Regions from separate parts of the Acidovorax sp. FG42 genome, predicted to be linked through region 1. Evidence: riboswitches for the same ligand, from Rfam matches in the RefSeq annotation. Region 1 holds a riboswitch; the other holds the start of a gene.
The links. A riboswitch is a leader RNA that binds a small molecule or an ion and turns the genes downstream of it on or off. The one in region 1 is predicted to bind S-adenosylhomocysteine.

Region 1 (10,031 bases):
TTCTTGAACCTATGCAGATTCGCTGCGCACTGGTCGGCATGCCCGGCTCGGGCAAATCCACCGTCGGCCGGCAACTGGCCCACCGGGCGGGCGTGCCCTTCATTGACCTGGACCACCGGCTGGAACAGACCCTGGGCACCACCATCCGCAGCTTCTTCGAGGCCGAAGGCGAAGCCCGCTTTCGCGACATCGAATCCCAGGTGCTGGCCGACGTGGCCCGCCAGCCCGGCGGCATGGTCCTGTCCACCGGCGGCGGCGCCGTGCTGCGCCCCGAGAACCGCGAGGTGCTGCGCCAGTTCGGCAACGTGCTGTACCTGCGCGCCTCGCCCGAAGAAATCTTCAAGCGCGTCAAACACGACAAGACCCGCCCCCTGCTGCAAGGCGGCAACCCCATGGACAAGCTGCGCGACCTCTACGCCCAGCGCGACCACCTGTACCGCGAGACCGCCCACTACGTGATCGAGACGGGACGGCCCTCGGTGCATACGCTGGTCAACATGGTGATGATGCAGCTGGAGATGGCGGAGAGTGCGGGTGGGTCGGGGTCGCACTGAGGCGATAACGCCTTGGTCCCACCCTGATCACAGGGCACCGTGCTGAACTGCAAGTCGTCTGGCTTTTCTCAGCAGATGTTGCCCCCGATGCTTTTCCCGTCTTTCAGATCAAAGCCGAAATAGCAGCTGTAGTCGGAAGGGGAATAGCGGATGCACTGAAGTCGGTCCCGGGCTCGTACCCGCGTTTTCGGGTCGGACCCGCACTCAGTCTTCTCATCGGGCCCCATGCGGTCAAACAAGTCGCGGACCGCTTTACCCTGCACATGGAATGACACTTTGGCGTCGTGGGCTGTGGGCGCCGTTGGGTCACCCAAACCTCCAGAATAGATTGCCATTTGCGCATTGACTGGCTTGAATTCAAATGCCCAGTTTGCTGCCATGGCGCATGCCCCCATCCACATCAGCGCTCCCATGAGCACGATTGATTTTCCCGTCCCTTTTTCCATCCCAGCCTTCCCACTCTCTTGTGAATAACGGAGCATAGCCCTCGGCAGAACGCGACATTGATGGACACGCGCTATCAATGCGGTGCGCATGGCGTGTGCAAGCGCCTGCCGGGCAGGCAGTCTCTTCCGGCATTCCATGAACGGTTTCTGTGGTCGAAGGTTTCCTATAGCGTCGTCGAAGTACGCTGAAGCGGCGCATGCAGCGCCATCAACCCCGCCACCCATTCAATGAACACCCGCACCTTGGCGCTCACATGCCGTTGGGGTGGGTAGGCCACGTACAGCGGCATGGGCGCAAGCGTCCAGTCTTGCAGCAGGGGCACCAGCTCGCCGGTGGCCACGTGGGGGCGGGCCATGTAGTCGGGCAGCCAGAGCACGCCCAGGCCCGCCAAGCCTGCGGCCAGGTAGGCGTTGCCGTCGTCCACGGCGCAAACATCGTGGCCCTGGGCGCGCACGTGTTCGGTGCCACGGCGCATCTCGAACGGCAGGGGCTGGCCGGTGCGCGCCCACAAAAAGCCTACGGTGCGGTGGTGCGGGCCTTCCAGCGCCTGCGGATGCGCGGGCGTGCCCGCACGCTGCAGGTAGCTGGGGGCGGCGTACACGCGCAATTGCAGGTCGCCCACATGGCGTGCGACCAGCGCGGGGTTGGTGAGGGCGCCGCCGCGCACCACGCAGTCCACGTTGTCGCCCACCATGTCCACGGGGCGGTCGCTCACCCCCATGTGCAGGAGGATGTCGGGGTACTGCGCGTGGAACGCGGGCAGCGCGGGGATCAGTATCAAGCGGGCCAGCGGGCTGGGCACATCCACCCGCAGGCGGCCCCGGGGCGCGGCGGCGGCGGTGGATACGCTGGCGTCGGCATCGTCCAGATCGGCCAGCAGGCGCACCACGCGCTCGTAGTACGCAGCGCCGTCGGGCGTGACCTGCACGCGCCGGGTGGTGCGGTGCAGGAGCTTCACACGCAGGCGTGCTTCGAGCTGCTGCACCAGCTGGGTGACGGTGGTGCGGCTCAGGTGCAGGGTGAGGGCGGCCTTGGTGAAGCTGCCGGATTCCACAACGCGGGCGAAGGCCTGCAGGGCGTCAAAACGGTCCATGGCGTAGAGGTAGTTGGGGCGTGCCGAAAGGGCGACATGTCCGCCATTGTTTGGCGATCAGGAACAGTGGTGCACAGATTAGCGTGTTTATCAGAACAACGCGCGCTTCTACAGTGCCTGCATCGCAACCCTCTGCCCTGCAGAACGAAAGGATTTCTATGCCCCAACGTGATGTTGTCTTCCCCGCAGGCCGCCAGGCGCTGTACGAGCGCAACCGCTATTCGCCCGCCGTGCGTGCCAACGGTTTCCTGTTTGTCTCCGGCCAGGTGGGCAGCCGCGAAGATGGCTCGCCCGAGCCCGACCTGGCCGCGCAGGTGCGCCTGGCGTTCAGCAACCTCAATGCCGTGCTGCAGGCAGCGGGCTGCACGTTTGATGATGTGGTGGATGTGACGATGTTCGTGGTCAACCCCGAGGCGAACTTCGAGACCGTCTGGGGCGTCGTGCCCGAATTCTGGGGCGAGGCGCCCTACCCCACGCTGACGGGCATCGGGGTGACCTGGCTGTACGGCTTTCAGTTCGAGATCAAGGTGATTGCGAAGCTGCCGGAGAGCGCGGTTTGATGGCCGATTTTTGAATCAAATAGGCCGCTAGCGCTTGTTGGTCAAGCGCTAGCAGCTATTTCATTCATAGCATCACAGATTCGGCGCCAGCAGCCGCTCCAGCACCTTCTCATCCATGCCCCGGCGCTGGGCCATGTCGTGCAGCTGGTCTTCGCCGATCTTGCCGACGTTGAAGTAAACCGCGTCGGGGTGGCCGATGTAGAAGCCGCTCACGCTGGCCGCAGGGGTCATGGCCAGGCTCTCGGTCAGGCCCATGCCGATTTCTTCGGCGTTCAGCACGCGGAACAGGTCGGTCTTGGCGCTGTGGTCCGGGCAGGCGGGGTAGCCGGGCGCGGGGCGGATGCCGCGGTACTTCTCGGCAATCATCTCGTCGTTGCTCAACTGCTCGCCCGCCGCATAGCCCCACAGGTCGGTGCGCACGCGGTGGTGCAAGCATTCGGCAAAGGCTTCGGCCAGGCGGTCGGCCAGGCTCTTGAACATGATGGCGGAGTAATCGTCCAGCGCGTCGATGAAAGCCTTTTCCTTCTTCTCCACACCCAGCCCGGCGGTGACGGCGAACAGACCCGCGTAGTCGGCAATGCCACTCTCCTTGGGGGCCACAAAGTCGGCCAGGCAGCGGCTGGGGCGGGTCACGCCGTCGATGGTGTGCTTCTCGGCCTGTTGGCGCAGGCCATACCAGGTCATGGCCACCTCGGTGCGGGTGTCGTCGGTGTAGAACTCGATGTCGTCGCCCACGCTGTTGGCGGGCAGCAGCGCCATCACGCCGCTGGCCGTGAGCCACCGGCCTTCGATGATCTTTTTCAGCATGGCCTGGCCGTCTGCAAACACGCGCGTGGCTTCCACGCCCACGATCTCGTCCGTAAGGATCGCGGGGTACGGGCCGGCCAGGTCCCAGGTCTGGAAGAACGGACCCCAGTCGATGTACTTGGCCAGCTCGGCCAGGTCGAAGTTCTTGAACACGCGGCGGCCCAGCGCGCGGGGCACGGCAGGCTGGTAGGCCGACCAGTCGATCGGCGTCTTGTTGGCGCGGATCTTGGCCAGGGGCCACAGGGGCGTGGCCTTTTTGTTGGCGTGCTGGGTGCGCACTTTTTCGTAGTCGGCGTTCAGCTCATCCACATAGCTCTGCACACCGTCGCCCAGCAGGCTTTGCGCCACGCTCACGCTGCGGGAGGCGTCGGGCACGTAGACCACGGGGCCTTCGTAGTGCGGCGCGATCTTGACGGCGGTGTGCACGCGGCTGGTGGTGGCGCCGCCAATCAGCAGCGGGATTTTCTTGACGCGGAAGTGGTCGTCCTTCTGCATCTCGCCGGCCACGTACTGCATCTCTTCGAGGCTGGGGGTGATGAGGCCCGACAGGCCCACGATGTCCGCGCCCTCGACCTTGGCCTTGGCCAGGATCTCGTGGCAGGGCACCATCACGCCCATGTTCACCACCTCGAAGTTGTTGCATTGCAAGACGACGGTGACGATGTTCTTGCCGATGTCGTGCACGTCGCCCTTGACGGTGGCAATGACGATCTTGCCCTTGCTGCGCACGTCGCGGCCGGCCAGTTCGTCCTGGCGCTTTTCTTCCTCGATGTAAGGAATCAGGTGGGCTACGGCCTGCTTCATCACGCGAGCGCTCTTGACCACCTGCGGCAGGAACATCTTGCCTGCGCCAAACAGGTCGCCCACCACGTTCATGCCGTCCATGAGCGGGCCTTCGATCACATGCAGCGGACGGCCGCCCTTGGCCAGGATCTCGCGGTAGGCCTCTTCGGTGTCTTCGGTGATGAAGTCGGTGATGCCGTGCACCAGCGCGTGCGACAGGCGCTCGCCCACGGTCTTGGGGTGCTCGGGCGTGCCGCGCCATTCGAGCTTCTTGCTCTCGTCCTTGGCGCCGCTCTTGGCCGTCTCGGCGATCTCCACCAGGCGCTCGCCCGCGTCCGGGCGGCGGTTGAGCACCACGTCCTCCACGCGCTCGCGCAGCGTGGGCTCCAGGTCGTCGTACACGCCCACCATGCCCGCGTTGACGATGCCCATGTCCATGCCGGCCTTGATGGCGTGGTACAGGAACACGGTATGGATGGCCTCGCGCACGGGGTCGTTGCCACGGAAGCTGAACGACACGTTGGACACACCGCCCGACACCTTGGCGCCCGGCAGGTTCTGCTTGATCCAGCGCGTGGCTTCGATGAAATCGACCGCGTAGTTGTTGTGCTCTTCGATGCCCGTGGCCACGGCAAAGATGTTGGGGTCGAAGATGATGTCTTCGGGCGGGAAGCCCACCTCATCCACCAGCACGCGGTAAGCGCGTTCGCAGATCTCGATCTTGCGGGCATAAGTGTCGGCCTGGCCCACCTCGTCAAACGCCATCACCACGGCGGCAGCGCCGTAGCGCTTCACGAGGCGCGCCTCGTGCTTGAACTTCTCCACGCCCTCTTTCATGCTGATGGAGTTGACGATGCCCTTGCCCTGAATGCAGCGCAGCCCGGCCTCGATCACCTCCCACTTGGAGCTGTCCACCATGATGGGCACACGCGCGATGTCGGGCTCGGACGCGATGAGCTGCAGAAACCGCACCATGGCGGCCTTGCTGTCGAGCATGGCCTCGTCCATGTTGATGTCGATGACCTGCGCGCCGTTCTCCACCTGCTGGCGCGCCACGGCCAGGGCTTCTTCGTACTGGCCATTCAGGATCATGCGCGCGAACGCCTTGGAGCCGGTGACGTTGGTGCGCTCGCCGATGTTGACGAACAGCGTGCCCTCGCCAATGGAGACGGGCTCCAGGCCAGACAGCTTCATGGGGGGCAGGGACGGGGCAGACGCGGACATAGGACTCACCTGTGCAGGGGCAGCAGAAAAACAGGTGAGCGTCGTTGCGGTGGGGCTTGAATAGCTTGTGGAGTGCCCAAGCCTGACGGCTTCACCATGGCGGTGGGGCCGCTGCAACGCTCCTTGGGCAAGGGACGGATTTTACCGGGTGATACGAGCAGGCGTTCGCCGCATCAGCGCACGGGCAGGAACTGCAAGAAGGTGCCGCCCACAATGCCCTGCACATAGCTGATGGCCGCGCGGCGGTACTTTTCGGTGGTGAAGGCGGCCAGCAGATCCAGCCGCGCGATGATCTTGCCGAACTCGCGCTCAAAGCTCAGGTTGCGGCCCTGGGCGCCGATCTCGTCGGCCAGCAACAGCGGCTGGCCCTGGGCGTTGCGGCGCTGCGCCAGCAGCCACACGGCGGTCTCGACGTTGCGCGCGGCGTTGTAGAGGTGCTGGGCATCCATGCCGTCGAGCAAGAAGAACTCCGTCTTGCCGCCGTGGGCGGTGATGATCATGTCGGCCGTGGCATGGATGAAGGCCGCCACACGATCGCCCCCGAACTCGGGCGCCAGCGCCAGCGCCATGGCGGCGATGTCGCGGCGGCCCTGCAGCGGGCCCCAGGGCTGGCGCTGCAACACGGCGGCGCGCAGCTGCTCCAGCGCCTGCTCGCGGCTGGTGGCAGTGCCCTTGCGCCATTCGGCGGGGTTGCGGCGGTAGAGCTTGTCGGCCAGGCGCAGCAGGCCTTCCAGGTTCTCTTGCATGGCCAGGGTGGCCATGCGGTTGGCGTCGGACTGGGCCAGCTCGGCGGCATGGGTGGGCGAGCCCTTCACCTCGCCGCGCGGCGTGGGGGCGTTGCTGGCACAGCCTGCCAATACGCAGCAGGACATCGCCACACCGGCCCACCGGCCCGGCAATCCCCGCAGCTGCAACAACAAAAACGGCCCTCTCATGGGGCCGATTATGGGTGGCGGCTGAGCGCCCCTGCCCGCCGGTGAAGGGCGGTTGACATTGTTTGAAGAAGCGGGTCTTGGACCCTTGCTACGACGCCGCCATGGCCGATGCGGGCAGGCCGAACAGGTGGTCAAACACCCAGTTGAAGACAAAGGTGTAGCCAAGGAAGAACACGATGAGCCCCAGGTCCATCACAAACGCGTGCCACAGGCTCACACCGAACCACCAGGCAAACAGCGGCACCAGCGTGAACACCAGGCCGCCCTCGAACCCGATGGCGTGTGCCACACGCCGCGCCACGCTGCGCCCGCGCACGGGCTGGCGCGCCTCCCAGCGCTCGAACGCCCAGTTGAAGACGATGTTCCAGACGATGGCGATCGCCGAAGCTGCCACCGCCACCACGCTCGAATGCCCCGCGCCCTGGCCCGTGAGCAGCGCCAGGCCCACCGTGGCGGCGCCGATGGCGATCAGTTCGTACAGGGTCACGTAGATCACGCGGCGCTTGACGCCTTGCAGGCCAAAAAGAGTGGGTGTCTTGTCCATGGCCGGTACTTTATATTCGCCACACTGACACATAAAGTCAGCTTGTTTCAGTTTTATTGATAGATCAAACCGCCATGGCCTTCAACTCCGACAGCGTGCAGGTGTTTCTGACCGTGCTCGACCACGGCTCGTTCTCGGCCGCCGCTCGGGCGTTGTCGCGTGTGCCGTCGGCCGTGAGCATGACCATTGCCCACCTGGAGGCCGAACTGGATGTGCAGCTGTTTGACCGCAGCGGACGCGAGCCCCGGCCCACCGCCGCCGCCCGCGCGCTGGAGCCCCAGGCCCGGCTGCTGGCGGGGCAGCTGCAGCAGCTCAACGCCCAGGCGCTGGCGCTGACCCAGGGGCTGGAGGAGCGGCTCACGCTGGCCATTGCGCCCGAGCTGCTGGCCTCGCGCTGGACGGACGCGCTGGCGGCACTGGCACAAGAGCACCCGCTGCTGCAGATCGAGGTGCTGGCCGCGCCGCAGGTGGACGCGCTGGCACTGCTGCACAGCGGCCGCGCGCAGCTGGCGCTGGTGTTTGAGCGGCCCAGCATCGACGGGCGCGAGGGCTTTCAGGAAGTGGGCACCGAAACCCTGGTGGCGGTGATGGCGCCGCAGCACCCGGTGCTGGTAGCCGCCCGCGCCGCCGCCCAGGCGCGCGGTGCACCGCCCAAGGACGCCATGCTGCGCGAAGAGCACCTGACCACCACGCGCCAGATCGTGGTGGCCAGCCGCGACCTGGCGCAGACCGACCCGCGCTTTGTGTTTGCCCGCCACCACTGGCGCACCGACAACCACCTGGCCGCGCTGGGCCTCATCGAAGCCGGCCTGGGCTGGGGCTGGCAGCCGCGCGCGCTGGTGCAGTCGCGCATCGAGGCAGGGCGGCTGGTGGAAATGCCGTTCGAGAACCTGAGCAACGGCGCCGCGCTGTGGGTGGACGTGGTGTGGTCCAAGGAGCGGCCGCTGGGCCTGGGCGCTGCGCGGTTTGTGGCGCTGATGCGCGACCAGCGCGCGCTGGAGGCCGAGCTGGCGTGATTTGCGGTCCTTTTTGGGCGGTAGCGCTAGTCGATCATGCCTCTGCAGCTACTGAATTCATAGCGTTGTTTTCAGCGGTGGGCCCGGGGTAATCCCGGCACTCGCCGTCCTCGGGCACCCACAGGCGGTGCGCCCACCCACCGCGCTGCGCCAGGGCGCGCACCTGGGCGCGGGTGGTGGGGCAGTGGTCCAGGGCCTCCAGGTGGTTGACGACCACCGCGCCGGTCGTCAGCGCGGCGGCCTGCGCGACCTCGGCAGCGTCCATCAGGATGTCCGCGCCCAGGTCAAACCGGGCGCCACCGGCGGGCAGTACGGCCACATCGGGCTGCAGGCGCTGCAGGCAGTCGCGCACCGGGGGCGTCAGCACGGTGTCGCCCGCCAGGTACACGCTGGGCTCGCCCGGCAGCTCCAGCAGGTAGCCGTGGCCGTGCTCCATGAAGCGCGCCACCCAGCCCCGGCCGTGGGTGCAGGCCACGGGCGTGACCTGCCCGCCCAGCGCAAAGGGCTGGCGGCCCTCGCCCGGGAGCGGCTGCACCTGCAGGCCGCGCTGCGCCAGGTAGGCGGCGTCGTGTGGCGTGCAGAAGACGGGAATCTGGCGCTCGCGCAGAAACTGCTTGCCCGCGCGGTCCAGGTGGTCAAAGTGCCCGCGCTGGCAATGGGTGATGAGCGCGTGGGTCACGCGCTGCAGCGCGGCGTCGGCCTCGGCGGGCAAATCCACCAGGGGGTTGCGCTGGCGCCGGGTACCCAGGTAGCGCAGCGCGGGCAGGCTGCCCCGGGGCGCGAGCATGGGGTCCACCAGCAGGCCGACGGGGCGGCCCGCGCGCTGGAACTCCAGCAGAACGGTGGCGTTGCGCAATTGAGTGATGAGCATGGGGTGCTTTCAGTGGAATGGAGTGTTGCCATTGTTGAAAAGCAGGCCGCTCACGAAAATGGCGCAGATTGACAATTTCTTGCTTTTTTGTGCCACTCATGATTTCTCCAACCTCCGCACCCCAGCCGCCCCTGCGTGTGGCGCTGCTGCTCTACCCGGGCTGCATGCCGGCGGGTCTGTTTGCGGCGGCAGACATGGCACGCGCCGCCAACCTGCGTGCCCAGACCAGCGTGATGGACATCTGTTGGGCGGGGGTGGACCGGTCGCCCGTGCCCACCTGGCAAGGCCCCGCGCTGACCCCCACCGTGGCGCTGCAGCAGGCCGAGGCCGATGTGGTGCTGGTGCCGGGCCTGTGGCTCTCGTCGCCCGACCAGCTGCAAGCGCCGCTGCAGCAGCTGGCCCCGGTGGTGCAGGCCTTGCGCGCGCTGCCCCGGCGCACCCAGGTGTGGAGCTACTGCGCGGGCGTGGTGCTGGTGGCCGCCAGCGGGCGGCTGCGCGGCCAGGGCGCCACGGCCACCTGGTGGTTGCGCGCCGCGCTGGAGCAGCAGTTTGCGCAGGTGGACTGGCGCTTTGACGAGCCGCTGGTGGCCGGCCCCACCGCCACCACGGCCGCCGGGGCCAACGGTTACCTGCCGCTGATGCTGCACGCGCTGGCCGCCCGCCTGCCACCCCAGGCATTGAACGACCTGCAGGAGCTGCTGATGCTGCCCCGCCCCCGCACGGCGCACCCGGCATTTGCCGGGCACGATCTGATGACGCTGGCAGACGCCGACCTGCGCCGCGCCATGCTGTGGGTGCAGCGCAGCCCCGCCACCAACCTTCGACTGCCCGCGCTGGCCCAGGCGCTGGGCCTCTCGCCCCGCACACTGGCGCGGCGGGTGCAGGCCCACACGGGCCTGACGGCGGCCCTGTGGATGCGCCGCATCAAGCTGCGCCAGGCCAGCGAGGCGCTGTGCGACACGCCGCTGCCGCTCAAGCGCATCGCCGAAGACCTGGGCTTTGCCAGCGAGGCCGGACTGCACCGCGCGTTCCGCCAGGCCACGGGGCAGACGCCGCTGGCCTACCGCATGGCGCATGGGGCGCGCTGAGCGGATTTTGCGGCCAGTTTCAAGCCCCACAGGCCTCAAGCGCTAGTGAATCATGCGCTAACAGCTATGATTTTGGTAGCGTCTGAATTTTGAAGGAAGAGGATACTGC
Region 2 (10,031 bases), on a different contig from region 1:
GAGCTGCTAGCACAGGACAAACACGCCACCCACACGCTGGAATCGGGCGGCTGACCGCCCCTTCCGGTACTCTGCCTGGCGTCAAGGTGCCGCCGGACAATCCTTGTCGTCGTCCTGCAGGGCGAACAGCTCCACCGGCTTGAGCCCCAGGCCCACCATGCCCAACGCCTCGGCGGCGCCCCGGCTCAGGTCGATCACCCGGTTGCGGGTGTGGGGCCCGCGGTCGTTGATGCGCACGATCACCGTACGCCCCGTGGCCTGACTGCGCACACACACGCGGGAGCCAAAGGGCAGTGTGGGGTGTGCGGCCGTGAGCGCACGCATGTCAAACAGCTCCCCGCTGGCGGTACGCCGCCGGTGGAACTGTGCCCCGTACCACGAGGCCAGCCCCACCTCGTCCGCCTCCAGGCTGAGCGGCGACCCGCCGGGAGTGGTGGGTTCCGGTTTGGCCGGGGGATCGATCAGCATCGCCTCTCCCGGCACGGACAGCAGGTTGGGGGCCAGCGCATCCGGCTCTGCCTGCAGCCCCTGGGCGTGCGCAACCGCAAGGGCGCTGCACAGCAACCACAGACCCACCAGCTGCCGCAGCGGCGCCCACCGGGCCACGCTGCGACAAGAGCCGGGTGGCTGCTCGCCCCCCACCATCAGATCCCCAGCCGGCGACAGATCTCCAGGGTCGCGGCGCTTTGGTTCATGGTGTAGAAGTGCAGCGCGGGCACGCCGGCCGTGCGCAGCTGGTCGCACAGGTCGGTCACCACATCCAGGCCAAACGCCTTGATGCTGGCGGTGTCGTCCCCAAACGACTGCAGGCGCAGACGTATCCAGCGCGGAATCTCGGCACCGCAGGCGTCCGAGAACCGCATCAGCTGCGTGGAGCTGGAAATGGGCATGATGCCCGGCACCACCGGCACGTCAGCGCCCAGGCGGTGCGCGTCTTCCACAAAGCGGAAATACGCATCGCTGTTGTAGAAATACTGGGTGATGGCAGAGTCCGCCCCCGCCCGTACCTTGGTCACGTAGGCCTGCAGGTCCGCATCGGGCGACTTGGCCTGGGGATGCACCTCGGGGTAGGCCGCCACCTCGATGTGGAAGTCCCGGCCCGTTTCGGCCCGGATGAAGGCCACCAGGTCGCTAGCGAACTGGAACTCGCCGCCCGCGCCGTAGCCGCTGGGCAGGTCGCCGCGCAGTGCCACCAGGCGCTTGACGCCCATGGCTTTGAGCGTGGCCAGCTGCTCGCGCACCGACTGGCGCGTGGCCCCGATGCACGAAAAGTGCGACGCAGCGCCCACGCCTTCGGACAGGATCTCGCGCACCGTGCCGAACGTGCCTTCTTGCGTGGAGCCCCCTGCGCCGTAGGTCACCGAGCAGAAGTCTGGATGCAGTGCATACAGCTGCTGGCGCGCCACGCGCAGCTTGTCGGCGCCTTCAGGCGTCTTGGGCGGGAAAAACTCGAAACTCACCGGAAACCCGGTGCCTTGCGCGTGGGCTGCATTCATGCGGCTCTCCTTGCGTGTACAAAAAATTCTCGATTGCCATCACCGCCCTGGATCGGGCTGTCGATCCACGCCCGCACTTCCAGGCCCAGAGTTACGCAGCAATCGCGGATGCGCTGTTCCACCACCGCATACAAGGACTCGTCGCGCACAATGCCGCCTTTGCCCACCTGCCCCGGCTGCAATTCAAACTGGGGCTTGACCAGCATGACCAGGTCGCCCTGCGGCGCGAGCAACGGCACCAGTGCAGGCAGCACCAGAGTGAGCGAGATGAACGACAGGTCGCCCGTCACCAGGTCAAACACGGGCGTGACCTGCACATCCTCTCGCCCCTCTCGGCGCTGGCGCACCACCGGTAAAGTGCCCTCGGCCCGCGCGCGGGCCTTGGCGGCGCGCTCGGCTTTGAAGGCTTCTACGTCTTGCTCTTTGGCATCGTCGCTGTCGTCGTATTCTTCATCGACCAGACCGCCGTTGCGCATCCAGCTGTAAGGAGCGACCGGCTGGGTGTCGTTGTCTTCATGGTCTTGCACCAGCTCTTCGGACAAGGCCGCTTCACAGCCTTCGAGCAGCGACTCGGCTGTCATGGCGCGGGCATTGATCCCTTCCACGCCCACCACGCGCACATCGTCACGCAGGCGCTCATGCAACTGGCCATGCCCCACATCCACACCCACCACCTGGGCCGCGCCATGTTGCAACAGGCAGTCCGTGAAGCCGCCGGTGCTCTGCCCCACATCCAGGCAGCGCAGGCCCTTCACGTCCAGGCCCGTGGCCTGCAAGGCGCCTTCGAGCTTGAGCCCGCCACGCGAGATATATTTGGCCTCGGCATCGTCCAGCAGCCTTACCTCGGCCACGGACGGGATGTCATCCCCGTTCTTGGCCACCTTGTTCCAGGGCGACAAGGGCGTCAAGCGCCACTCCACCCCCGAAGCGATCAGGCGCTGCGCCTGCGAGCGCGTGGCGGCATGGCCACGTTCCACCAAAAACACATCTGCGCGCATCGCGCCCATCCTTTTTGAGTCAAATCGGCTGGTAGCGCTAGTGAATCAAGCGCCAGCAGCTATCAATTTATGAGCAATCAGGCATTGCTCAGCATCACGGCGCCACACCACCGTGCGCGCGCCCCGTCACCAGGGCGCGCAGCACCGGGATCAGTAGCGGTAGGTGTCAGGCTTGTAGGGGCCTTGCTTAGGCACGCCGATGTAGGCGGCCTGTTCGTCGGTCAGCTCGGTCAGCATGGCGCCCACCTTCTTGAGGTGCAGGCGCGCCACCTTTTCGTCCAGGTGCTTGGGCAGCACGTAGACCTTGCCGTTTTCGTAGTAGTCGCTGTGAGTGAACAGCTCGATCTGGGCAATGGTCTGGTTGGCAAAGCTCGACGACATCACGAAGCTGGGGTGGCCCGTGCCGCAGCCCAGGTTCACCAGACGGCCCTTGGCCAGCAGGATGATGCGCTTGCCGTCCGGGAAGATCACGTGGTCCACCTGGGGCTTGATCTCTTCCCACTGGTACTGCTCCAGCGACGCGACCTGGATCTCGTTGTCGAAGTGGCCGATGTTGCAGACGATGGCCTGGTCCTTCATGGCCAGCATGTGCTCGTGGCGGATCACGTCCTTGTTGCCGGTGGTGGTCACGAAGATGTCGGCCTTGTCGGCCGCGTATTCCATGGTCACGACCTTGTAGCCTTCCATTGCGGCCTGCAGGGCGTTGATGGGGTCGATCTCGGTCACCCACACCTGGGCGCTCAGCGCGCGCAGGGCCTGGGCGCTGCCCTTGCCCACGTCGCCGTAGCCAGCGACCACGGCCACCTTGCCGGCGATCATCACGTCGGTGGCGCGCTTGATGCCGTCCACCAGCGACTCACGGCAACCGTACAGGTTGTCGAACTTGCTCTTGGTCACCGAGTCGTTCACGTTGATGGCGCGGAACATCAGCGAGCCCTTGGCCGACATTTCCTTCAGGCGGTGCACGCCCGTGGTGGTTTCTTCGGTCACGCCGATGATCTGGGCGCTCTTGCGGCTGTACCAGGTCGGGTCTTGCGCCAGCTTGGCCTTGATGGAAGCGAACAGGCAGGTTTCTTCTTCGCTGGTGGGGTTGGCGATCAGCGAGGCGTCCTTTTCGGCGCGCTTGCCCAGGTGCATCAGCAGCGTCGCATCGCCACCGTCGTCCAGGATCAGGTTGGGGCCTTCGCCGTCGGTGCCGGCCGCGCCGAAGTCAAAGATGCGGTGGGTGTAGTCCCAGTATTCGGCCAGGGTTTCGCCCTTGATGGCGAACACAGGCGTGCCAGCGGCAGCAATCGCGGCGGCGGCGTGGTCTTGCGTGGAGAAGATGTTGCACGAGGCCCAGCGCACTTGCGCTCCCAGCGCCTGCAGGGTCTCGATCAGCACCGCCGTCTGGATGGTCATGTGCAGCGAGCCGGTAATGCGTGCGCCCTTGAGCGGCTGCTTGGCAGCGAATTCTTCGCGGATGGCCATCAGGCCGGGCATTTCGGTTTCGGCGATGCGGATCTCTTTGCGGCCCCATTCGGCCAGGCCGATGTCGGCAATGATGCAGTCGGTGTTGACCGGGGCGTTGACGCGTGCGTTCATGATGGTGTGCTCCAAAGCATGTTTGAAAAGCCACTGCGCGAGGGGGATGGTCGATACGCCTCACCGCACGCGAAGTGGATGAGCGTCGTTGCTAGATGACTCCGAGCCTCACGCCCCGCCTGTGCTGGGGACGCTGCAACGCTCCTCGGATCGGCGGATTATAAAAGCAAGTGCATTCCCGGCGCCATGCCCGCAGGGGTGAATCCCTCCCGGGCCTTGCACGGAACAGTAAAATCCCGCGACTGCCGCCCCTGCTCCCCTTGCAGGTCCCGGCCCGAAGATTTCTTGCGCAGGGCGCTCTGCCCCGCACCCATCCCATTCAGGAACCCCTGTGTCCTACGCCCCAGAAACCCGGCGCCGCCGCACCTTTGCCATCATTTCCCACCCCGACGCCGGTAAAACGACGCTGACGGAAAAGCTGCTGCTGTTCTCGGGCGCGATCCAGATCGCGGGTGCCGTCAAGGGCCGCAAGGCCAGCCGCCATGCCACCTCCGACTGGATGGAAATCGAAAAGCAGCGCGGCATCTCGGTGGCCAGCTCGGTCATGCAGATGCTGTACCGAGAGCATGTGATCAACCTGCTCGACACGCCCGGCCACAAGGACTTCTCGGAAGACACCTACCGCGTGCTCACCGCCGTGGACTCGGCGCTGATGGTGATCGACGCCGCCAACGGTGTGGAAGCACAAACCCGCCGCCTGATCGAGGTCTGCCGCCAGCGCGACACGCCCATCATCACCTTCGTCAACAAGATGGACCGCGAGGTGCGCGACCCGCTGGACATCATGGACGAGGTCGAGCGCGAGCTGGGCATGCCCTGCTGCCCCATGACCTGGCCCGTGGGCCAGGGCAAGAGCTTTGGCGGCATCATCAACTTGCGCACCAAGACGATGACGGTGTTCGAATCCGGCAGCGAACGTCGCCCGCAGGACTTCGAATCCATCCCACTCACCGATGTGGACACCCTGCGCGCCCGCTTCGGCGCAGAGTTCGACGCCGCCATGGACAGCATGGAGCTGGCTACCGGTGCATCGCCCGCCTGGGACCATGAAGCCTTCCTGGCCGGCAAACTGACCCCCGTGTTCTTCGGCTCCGGCGTGAACAACTTCGGGGTGATGGAAGTGCTGGACGCCCTGGTGGACATGGCCCCGCCGCCCGGCCCGCGCGTGAGCACGCTGGAGGTGAACAAACAGCCCGTCGTCAAGACCATCCAGCCCGAGGACGAAGGTTTCTCCGGCGTGGTGTTCAAGGTGCAGGCCAACATGGACGCCAACCACCGCGACCGCATCGCCTTCGTACGCGTGGCCAGCGGCAAGTACACGCCGGGCATGAAGCTCAAGGTACAGCGCACCGGCAAGGAGCTGCGCCCCACCTCGGTCGTCACCTTCATGTCCCAGCGCCGCGAGGCCGTCGAAGAAGCCTACGCGGGCGACATCATTGGCTTCACCACCCACGGCGGCGTGCAGCTGGGCGACACCATCACCGACGGCGCCAACCTGCAGTTCACCGGCCTGCCGTTCTTTGCGCCCGAGATGTTCATGACCGTGGTGCTCAAGAACCCGCTGCGCACCAAGCAGCTGCAGCAGGGCCTGGCCCAGCTGGGCGAAGAAGGCGCGATCCAGGTCTTCAAGCCCGACGCTGGCGGCAACATGCTGCTGGGCGCCGTGGGCCAGCTGCAGTTTGAAGTGGTGCAGCACCGCCTGAAGGCAGAGTACGACGCCGATGTGCGGCTGGAAGGCTGCCAGTACACGGGTGCGCGCTGGATCACTGCCGACAACGCGGCCGACCTGCGCGCCTTTACCGATGCCTACCCGCTGCGCCTGGCGCACGACGCGGCGGACACGCTGGCGTACCTGTGCACCTCGCCGTACGACGTGCGGTTGGCGCAGGAGCGGTTTCCGAAGATCCACTTCCATCCGCTGCGTGAGCATGCGGGGTTGGCACTGCAGAAGGCCGGTTGAGCCCGCATGCAACCTCTGGATCTCTGGCCAACAGTGGCCCGCCGCGACCTGGTGGGCGTGTTCACCGACATCGACGACACCCTGACCACCGAAGGCGCCATCACGCCCGACGCGCTGCAGGCGCTGGCTGACCTGAAGGCTGCGGGCCTGGTGGTCATTCCCATCACCGGGCGGCCGATTGGCTGGTGCGAACCGTTCATGGCCGGGCCTGCCGGTGCTACCTGGCCGGTGGATGCCATGGTGGCGGAAAACGGGGCCGTGGCTTTTACCCGGTGCTCTGGCGCTCAACCCACGCTGGTCAAGCGCTACCAGCAAGACGCCGCCACGCGCAGCGCCAACCAGGCACGCATGCGTGAGATCGCCGCGCTGGTGGCTTCGGAAGTGCCAGGTGTGGCCCTGAGCCGCGACAGCGCTGGACGAGAGACTGACCTGGCCTTTGACTACGCCGAGTTCGACCGGCACCCGCCCGAGACCGTGCAACAGGTGCTGGACTTGCTACAGCGCGAAGGCATGCAGACCACGGTGAGCAGCATCCACATCCACGGCTGCTTTGGGGACTTCAACAAATGGCAGGGCGCCAACTGGATCGTGCGCGAGCTGCTGGGGCGCGATCTGGCGCAGGAGCTGGACCGCTGGGTGTTTGTGGGCGACTCAGGCAATGACCAGGCGATGTTCCAGCACTTCACCCACAGCGTGGGCGTGGCCAACATCGCGCGGTTTGTGCCTCAGCTCTCACATCTGCCACGGTATGTGACGCAGGGCGAACGGGGCGCGGGGTTTGCGGAAGTGGCTAGGGCAATTCTGGCGCACCGCTAAAGACGAGCAAATCACGCGACAGGGCGCTGTCGCCACAGCCCCTGGCTGATCCACGTAACGAGGCCAGCCCCACCGGGACAGTGCACGCAAGACCTCCAAGAAGCAGTTTTGACTGAAAACGCCAGCTTGCGCTGGTGGAATATGCCGTCACAGCTATTATTTCAATAGCAAACCGATCAAGCCTTGAGAAAGATATCGGTATCCGGCGCAAAACACGCGTGCAGCGGCAGCAGCGCCCCGCCCAGCGCGCGGGCGTCCGAGCCCATGGTGCCCAGCTCCAGCCGGGGCGGCTGGTGCAGGCCCTCCCAGTTGTAGTCGGCCAGCGCGTGGCGCGCGCCCTCGCACAGGGCCTGCAGCAGTTCGGGGGCTGCGGCGCCATCAAAGACCACAGCGTCAAGGTCCAGGAACGCTGTGGCCGAGACGATGCAATGCGCCAAACCCGCTGCCGCGCGCGCGATCCAGCCACGGCTGTGTTCCAGCCACGGGACCTGCAGCACACGCTTGTCGTAGGCGGCCATGGGGTCGAGGCCATGTTCGCGAAAGCGCTGCTCCAGTTCCCACAAAGATGCCTGGCTGATGAGCTGCGCGGGCGCCTGGCCCGGCTGGGCGGGTGACAGCGGCAGCGAGGCCACCGCGCCTGCGTTGCCGTGCAGGCCCCGGTGCAGGTGCGAGTTGATGACCAGCCCGCCGCCCACAAAGGTGTCCATGAACAGGTACAGAAAGCTGGGAATGTCGCGCCCGCGCCCCTGCAGCAGCTCGGCCACGCAGGCGGCGGAGGTGTCTTTGGCAAAGCTCACGGGCAGCTCGGTCATCTGCTGCACCCGCTCGGCCAGGTCGATGTTGTTCCAGGCTTCGGACTGCGCTTCGGTGAGCCCCAGCATACGGTGCCAGCCGCCGAGCTGGAATGGCGCGGCCACGCCCACGCCCACCACGCGCGAGCGCAGCGGGCCCAGGCCGTCGAGCAGCTGGTTGAGGTGCGTGCGGATGGCGGGCAGCAGCACGTCGATGTCGGGGAAGGCGTAGTCGAGCACGATGCGCTCGCGCACATGGCCGGTGAAATCGACCAGCAGCCAGTCGGCACTGCGGCGGCCGATCTTGATGCCGATGGCAAACGCGCCATCAGGGTTCAGGCCGATGGGCACCGATGGCTGGCCCACGCGGCCGCGCACAGGCGCTTCGCGGCGCAGCAGCTGGTCTTCGTCGAGCCGGGCGGTGATGAGGCCGATGGTCTGCGCCGTGAGGCCGGTGACGCGCGCCATCTCGGCCTTGGCCAGGCTGCCGTGGGTGCGCAGGGCCTGCAGCACCACGCGTTCGTTGAACTGGCGCAGCCCTACGTGGTTGGAGCCGCGCTGGCGCAGCAGCGCGGGGCTGGCGGCAGTGTTGTCAACGGCGGGTAGAGATGCGTCGGTGTCCAGCATGGTGATGAAGCGGTCAGGCGTTCAGAGTGTCGCCGATGACGCCCTTGCGCAGCAGGAAGTTACCCCAGGGCTGCAGCTCGCCCGTGACGACGATGGCATAGGCTTTTTTGACGCGCTCGTAGAACGCAAAACGCTCCACGCCCTCGGCCTGCTCGCTGGCTACGCCCTCGCGCGCCAACACGTCCATGGTTTCGCGCTGCAGGGCCGATCGGTACGGCACCTCGGTACCGCCCACCTGCATGTAGGCTACGGGGTGCTGCACGTCTTGCGCCAACGGAAGCACGCTGGCCACCGCTTGCACGGCACGCGCCATGCCAATGCCAGGCAGGCGCAGCACGGGCTTGCCGATTCCCAGGCTCATGGCGGTGAAGTTGGCGTCGGCCAGCACGATGGCGTCGTCATGGCCCATCTCGGCCAGCACCTTGAGCAGGTCGGGGGTCAGCAGGGGATCAATGTTCTTCAGCATGGGGGCGTTTCAGGCAAGGCATTCGGCGGGCAGCTCGGACGCGGCCATGGCGCCCGTCATCACGGCCACGGTGTCGCTCATGCTGATCTTTTTGGGGTTGACCACGGCCGCGCGCTTGCCCAGGCGGGCGATGTGGATGCGGTCGGCAATCTCGAACACATGGGGCATGTTGTGGCTGATGAGGATGACGGGCAGGCCCTTGTCGCGCACGCGGCGGATCAGCTCCAGCACCATGTTGCCCTCCTTCACGCCAAGGGCCGCGGTGGGCTCGTCCATGATGACGACATGCCGTGCAAACGCTGCGGCGCGCGCCACGGCCACGCACTGGCGCTGGCCGCCCGAGAGCGTCTCCACCGCCTGCGTCATGGAGCGGATGCCCACCTTCAGCTCGGCCATGCGGGCCACGCTTTCTTCGAGCATCTTCTTTTTGTCGAGCATGCGCAGCGCGCTGCCCAAGAGGCCTGGGCGGCGCAGCTCACGGCCCAGGAACAGGTTCTCGGCAATGGTCATGGCCGGCGCCACGGCCAGGTCCTGGTAGACGGTTTCGATACCCGCGCGGCGCGCGTCGATGGGGCTTTTGAACTGGATGCGCTGGCCGTCGAGCAGGATCTCGCCTTCGTCGGGCACGGTGGCGCCAGACAGCGCCTTGATGAGGCTGGACTTGCCCGCGCCGTTGTCGCCGATCACGGCCAGGATCTCGCCGGCGCGCAGCTCAAAGTCGGCGCCATCCAACGCGGTGACCTGCCCGTAGCGCTTGACCAGGCCCTTGGCCTGCATGACCAGCGGTGCATTCGTTGCCTGGGTGGTTGTGTGTGGGGAGTTGGTCATGATCAACGCACTCCTTTGCGCGAGAGTTGGTCGGTGGCGACGGCCAGAATCACGAGGATGCCGGTGACCAGGATCTGGTACACCGACGACACGCCCATGAGCGTGAGCCCGTTGCGGAACACGCCCACAATGAGTGCCCCTACCAGCGTGCCCAGGATGACGCCGCGCCCGCCAAACAGGCTGGTGCCGCCCAGCACCACAGCGCTGATGGCGTCGAGGTTTTCGGTTTGGCCCGCGTTCGGGTCGCCCGCGCCGGTGCGGGCCACCGACAGCACCGAGGCGATGCCGTAGAACAGGCCCGCCAGCACATACACGCCCAGCAGCACCTTGTCGGTGGCAATGCCGGTGAGGCGCGTGGCCTCGGGGCTGTTGCCAACGGCGTACACATGGCGGCCCGGCGCGGTCTCGCGCAGCGCAAACCAGGTGACGAGGTACAGCACCAGCATCAGCACCGCGCCCCAGACG

Region 2: another riboswitch for S-adenosylhomocysteine. It lies ahead of ahcY (adenosylhomocysteinase); the one in region 1 lies ahead of metH (methionine synthase).

The regions. Positions count from the first base shown of each region.
Region 1 is NZ_JBMDJM010000001.1:31,542-41,572, forward strand. It holds gene ACODSM_RS00150 (shikimate kinase) at 12-554, shown strand; gene ACODSM_RS00155 (hypothetical protein) at 623-1,000, opposite strand; gene ACODSM_RS00160 (LysR family transcriptional regulator) at 1,165-2,094, opposite strand; gene ACODSM_RS00165 (RidA family protein) at 2,253-2,654, shown strand; gene metH (methionine synthase) at 2,727-5,477, opposite strand; S-adenosyl-L-homocysteine riboswitch at 5,498-5,599, opposite strand; gene ACODSM_RS00175 (hypothetical protein) at 5,642-6,340, opposite strand; gene ACODSM_RS00180 (PACE efflux transporter) at 6,492-6,947, opposite strand; gene ACODSM_RS00185 (LysR family transcriptional regulator) at 7,022-7,963, shown strand; gene ACODSM_RS00190 (MBL fold metallo-hydrolase) at 7,998-8,834, opposite strand; gene ACODSM_RS00195 (GlxA family transcriptional regulator) at 8,933-9,922, shown strand.
Region 2 is NZ_JBMDJM010000009.1:113,074-123,104, forward strand. It holds gene ACODSM_RS11675 (23S rRNA (adenine(2030)-N(6))-methyltransferase RlmJ) at 1-54, shown strand, start outside; gene ACODSM_RS11680 (septal ring lytic transglycosylase RlpA family protein) at 82-606, opposite strand; gene metF (methylenetetrahydrofolate reductase [NAD(P)H]) at 645-1,496, opposite strand; gene ACODSM_RS11690 (TlyA family RNA methyltransferase) at 1,493-2,494, opposite strand; gene ahcY (adenosylhomocysteinase) at 2,645-4,078, opposite strand; S-adenosyl-L-homocysteine riboswitch at 4,152-4,231, opposite strand; gene ACODSM_RS11700 (peptide chain release factor 3) at 4,410-6,038, shown strand; gene ACODSM_RS11705 (HAD-IIB family hydrolase) at 6,045-6,854, shown strand; gene ACODSM_RS11710 (ROK family transcriptional regulator) at 7,031-8,272, opposite strand; gene ACODSM_RS11715 (RbsD/FucU family protein) at 8,286-8,738, opposite strand; gene ACODSM_RS11720 (ATP-binding cassette domain-containing protein) at 8,748-9,566, opposite strand; gene ACODSM_RS11725 (ABC transporter permease) at 9,569-10,031, opposite strand, start outside.